One region of the Clostridium sp. M62/1 genome, then DNA from elsewhere that is predicted to be linked to it. Evidence: predicted binding sites of a transcription regulator. Region 1 holds the regulator's gene; the other holds the start of a gene.
What was found. Region 1 encodes LexA, which represses DNA repair genes until DNA is damaged. Its sites were predicted from a motif close to CNAACANNTGTTNG; they were not measured.
Positions count from the first base shown of each region.

Region 2: a site for LexA is predicted at 1,486-1,499, ahead of LK436_RS09720 (putative DNA modification/repair radical SAM protein). Genes of this name have one in related genera too.

Region 1 covers NZ_CP085988.1:2,283,582-2,285,983, reverse strand. The annotation lists gene nadD (nicotinate-nucleotide adenylyltransferase) at 1-35, shown strand, start outside; gene yqeK (bis(5'-nucleosyl)-tetraphosphatase (symmetrical) YqeK) at 92-676, shown strand; gene rsfS (ribosome silencing factor) at 681-1,034, shown strand; gene lexA (transcriptional repressor LexA) at 1,176-1,793, opposite strand; gene LK436_RS10655 (LysM peptidoglycan-binding domain-containing protein) at 2,027-2,383, shown strand.
Region 2 covers NZ_CP085988.1:2,067,547-2,069,948, reverse strand. The annotation lists gene LK436_RS09720 (putative DNA modification/repair radical SAM protein) at 1-1,349, opposite strand, end outside; gene LK436_RS09715 (hypothetical protein) at 1,631-1,867, opposite strand; gene LK436_RS09710 (IS110 family transposase) at 2,361-2,402, shown strand, end outside.

The DNA of each region.
Region 1 (2,402 bases):
GACAGAAAAATTTATATCTCGATGAAAGACAGTGACGACAGCCGAAACGGTGAGACATTCCTCACTGTCTATACTGAAGGGGGCGCCGAATATGAACAGTAAAATTTTAAGCATCCGGGAGGATCTGGCATCCAGACTGAAGCCTGGAAGGTATGAGCATTCCCTGAGCGTTTCTTTTACCTGCATGGCTCTTGCCATGAAATACGGCTTTGATCTGGACCGGGCAGAGCTGGCAGGGATTCTCCACGACTGTGCAAAATGCTACGACAACACTGCGATCATAGAAAAATGCAGAAAATACGGCCTTGAACTGACAGAGGGAGAGCTTCAGGCCCCTTCCGTTATCCATGCAAAGCTCGGGGCTTTTCTGGCAGAGCACAGATATGGGGTGACAGATCCGGAGATTTTGAGTGCCATTGCCTGTCACACTACAGGAAAACCTGAGATGAGCCTGTTGGACAAAATTTTATATATTGCAGACTACATCGAGCCGCGCCGGAACAAGGTGGAGGCACTTCCCGAAATTCGCCGTCTCGCCTTTGAAGATCTGGACGAGGCACTGTTTCAGATAATGGAGGGAACGCTTCATTATCTCGAATCATCCGGCTCTTATACGGACACAATGACACAGAAAGCGTATCATTATTATAAAGAGAAGAAAGAGGAGAGTAAATAAACAGATGAGTCAATCAAAAGATATGGTAAAGCTGGCCGTAAAGGCTCTTGAAGATAAGAAGGGTGAGGACGTAAAGATTATCGACATCCAGGGCGTTTCCATTCTGGCTGACTATTTTATTATCGCCGGTGGCTCCAATGTCAGCCAGGTTCAGGCCATGGCGGACAACGTGGAGGAAGAGCTGTTTAAGGCTGGTTTTGAACCGCGCCAGATAGAGGGCTACAGCACGGCTAACTGGATTCTGATGGATTACGGCGATATTATCGTCCACATTTTCTCACGGGAGGATCGCCTTTTCTATGATCTGGAGAGAATCTGGCGGGATGGGAAAATGCTCGAAAGCGTTGACGAACTGTAAGAATACCGGAAATGCAGAGGCCCGGAATGAAAACACGGCTGTTTTCATTCCGGGCCTCTGAGATGTATGCAGTCCGATGCATGCAATTTCGTTTGCGCAGTTTCATAATTCCGTTTGTGCAGTTCTATTGGTCCAAATCTATTACATCATCATTCTGAACAGCCCAATCACTTTTCCGAGAATCTGAACCTCATCCACAAAAATAGGCTCCATAGAAGCATTTTCAGGCTGCAGTCTATAGTAGCCGTCCTCCCGGTAGAAGCGTTTCACTGTGGCGGAATCATCCAGCAGAGCTACCACAATTTCCCCGTTTTCGGCTGTATTCGTCTTTTCCACAAGAATCTGATCCCCGTTAAAAATTCCTGCCTCGATCATACTGTCGCCCTTTACTTTGAGCATAAAAATTTCTTTATTGGGGAGAAGCTCTGACGGGATTGGAAAGTAAGTTTCGATATTTTCCTGTGCCAGAAGAGGAGTTCCGGCAGCTACTGTGCCGATCAGCGGCACATTCACAACCTCTCGGCGGGCAAGGTTGAAGCAGTCATCGATGATTTCAATGGTCCTCGGTTTCGTGGGATCGCGGCGGATATATCCGTTCTTCTCAAGAGTTTCCAGATGGGAGTGAACGGATGATGTGGATTTGAGCTTGACAGCCTCACAGATCTCTCGCACAGCCGGCGGATATCCCTTCTTTAAAATCGTTTCTTTAATATATTCTAAAATTTCCTGCTGTTTTGGTGTAATTTTCTCCTGTGACATAGTAAAACCTCCCGTAGGTATTGGCAAAAAGAGTATTCTGCCCCTGATAATACTATATTAGCATAAATCTTTAAAAAAAGCAAACTTTTGTTCGATTTTTTTAAATCCCATTGACAAACGCATGTTCGGGTAATATAATACAGTTACAAGAAAGAACACGTGTTCGGGAACATAAGTTCCCTTTGTGTATCTGCTGTTTAGGTGAAACACACAGGATAAAGGAGATTATTTTTATGAAAGGTCAGAGCAGAAGACAAAACATTTCAAAGGTACAGAAAGATTCCGTATTCAGTAGAAGAACAGCAGTGGCGGTCCTCGCCGTTCTGCTTATCTGCGCATTTTTTACCGGAATGAATCTGCTCCACTCTCAGGCGCAGGAAAAGACCAGTCCCTATCACAAATACTACACCAGCATCCGAATCCAGGAGGGAGACAGCCTTTGGAGCATAGCAGAAAGCTATAAAACACATTCGGGAAAAAGTACAGCAGAGTACGTCCATGATTTAAGACAGATGAACTCCCTCTCAGATGATACCATACACGCGGGGAACTATCTGACCGTTTACTACTATGATTTAGAGCTGAAATAGAAGAACAGAAAATAACCGG
Region 2 (2,402 bases), 220 kb from region 1:
GTGATAAAATAAACAGCCCTCTTCATGACCACTCCCAGCTTTTTCAGATCTTCAAAGCGCAGGACAGAAGATTTTCTGGCTGCCACGATCCTCATAGCAGACTTCACTCCGATTCCCGGAACACGAAGGAGCTCTCCGTAGGGAGCCCTGTTAATCTCAACTGGAAAACAGCCCAGATTCCGCACAGCCCAGTCACACTTCGGGTCTAAGAGGACATTAAAATTAGGCCTGTCTTCGGAGAGCAGCTCTGATGCCTGAAATCCATAGTAGCGCATCAGCCAGTCCGCCTGATAAAGCCTGTGCTCTCTCAGAAGCGGAGGACCTCCCGGAAGGGAGGGAAGGGCGCTGTCGTCATTCACAGGGACAAAGGCCGAGTAAAACACTCTCTTCAGTCCAAAATTCCGGTACAGAGCCTCTGCCACCGTCACCATGTGAAAATCATTTTCCGGTGTGGCGCCCACAATAATCTGCGTACTCTGTCCGGCAGGAACGAAGCTTCTCTTTCCGGGCGAAGTCCGTCCAAGTCCGTAATTTCCGTAAACAGAGCGGCCGGGAATGAGGCGGGGCCTTTCCTGTTTTCTCACTGTGCTCTGCCCCTGAGGCAGCCTGCTTTTTTCTGCAGAAGCCTGATTATCCGTATTCTTCTGCACTCTCTTGTCATATCCCGGAAGCAGCGCTTCACCCTTAAAAGAGGAAATGCCCTTCTTCTCCAAGAGTCCTTCCTGCTCCAGCTGCCTTACAATCCCCTTCTGGATCTGTCTCATGGGAATCAGAATTTTTTCTCTGGTCTTTCCCGGCGCCAGCTTTCTGAGTCCCTCGGCTGTGGGAAGCTCCAGGTTCACACTCATACGATCCGCAAAGAAACCTGCCGCCTCGATCAGCTCCGGCGAGGCCCCAGGGATTGCCTTTACATGGATGTATCCATTAAAATGGTGCTCCAGACGAAGACTTCTCAGCACACTCAGAATCTGTTCCATCGTGTGATCAGGCGAGTTCAGAATGCCGGAGCTTAAAAAGAGCCCTTCAATATAATTTCTCCGGTAAAACTCTATGGTCAGTCTGCACACCTCCTCCGGGGTAAAGGCTGTCCGCAGAGTATCATTGGAGCGCCTGTTAATACAATATTTACAGTCATAGATGCACTGATTTGTAAACAGGATCTTCAGCAGGGAGATACACCTTCCGTCTGCCGAAAAGCTGTGACAGATTCCCGCCTCGCTGGCGCTTCCCAGCGATCCTTTCTGTCCCCCTCGCCTGACTCCGCTGGATGTACAGGCCACGTCATACTTGGCAGCATCTGACAATATCCGAAGTTTTTCCTGTATATCGAGATTTTCCTGAATGAGCATGTTCCATCTACCTCCAACCGTCCGCTCCTGTTTTTTCCACGCAGACTGCTCTTCTTCCCTTATCCCGCTGCCCGAAGCAGGAACATATGTTCTTTTTGTATTATACCATGCCTCTTCCATATTGGCAAGCATTTTTAGAACATATGTTCTTTTTTCTAAAAGACCTGCTGAAATGGAATTCCTTCCATCCTCACAAACATACCTGCTGACCAATAAAAGGGCAGGAGCCTGCGCCTGAAGCAATCTGCTTTTTCAGGCTGAAGACTCCTGCCCTTTTCCTTTCAGCACTTTCTCATTTTCTCCCGCCACAGATGGTTAATCTGAAGCTGAACCAGCTTTCTGGCCTGCGCCTCATCCCTGCGCCTTACGAGAATACTTTCCCGCCCTTTCGGCCTTTTTTTCTTTCTGTATCTGATCTTCTCCTGTTCCAGGGCCTCCCGCACAGCTGAAAACTCACCGGAAGGAAAACCTGAGTAGACTTCTCTGCTGCACATACTCTCTTCAAATAAACGAATCATCTCTCCACTCTCCTCTCCTGAAACCGGAATCCATCTTTCCGCGCCGTCTGACAAATATAGGGCACTGTATCTGCCTGTCAAGATACACCGGAACAGCCAGATGCAGGCAGCCGATTCCGTCTGCCCCAGTGCGTATCCGCCAGACCTTTTTGCTTCAGAGAAAGTCTGACAGAACTTTCCCTGTAAAAAAGAATCCTGCTTCGCAGGATTCTCCGCCTGCGGCGGGTCGCGAAAGCGACATTTTCCTCGTATTATATAGTAGTAGTGTTTATAGACCCTCTCCAAGGTCTGTATGCTATACTGTTTGGAGATACTGTGGATTGGTTTCATTTTCCTACCACTTGATGGTTACGGAAAGGCTCCAACCACAGTCTCTTTGTATCGTTGTTAATCAGTTAGATACCGCATGACGGTTGATTTAGAACGAGGTTACAAGCGCAGAGAGCTCTGTGGTCCTAAACAGTATCTAAATCTATTACTAAGGAGTGTTCTTATGATCTACGTTGGAATTGATGTCGCTAAGGATAAGCATGAC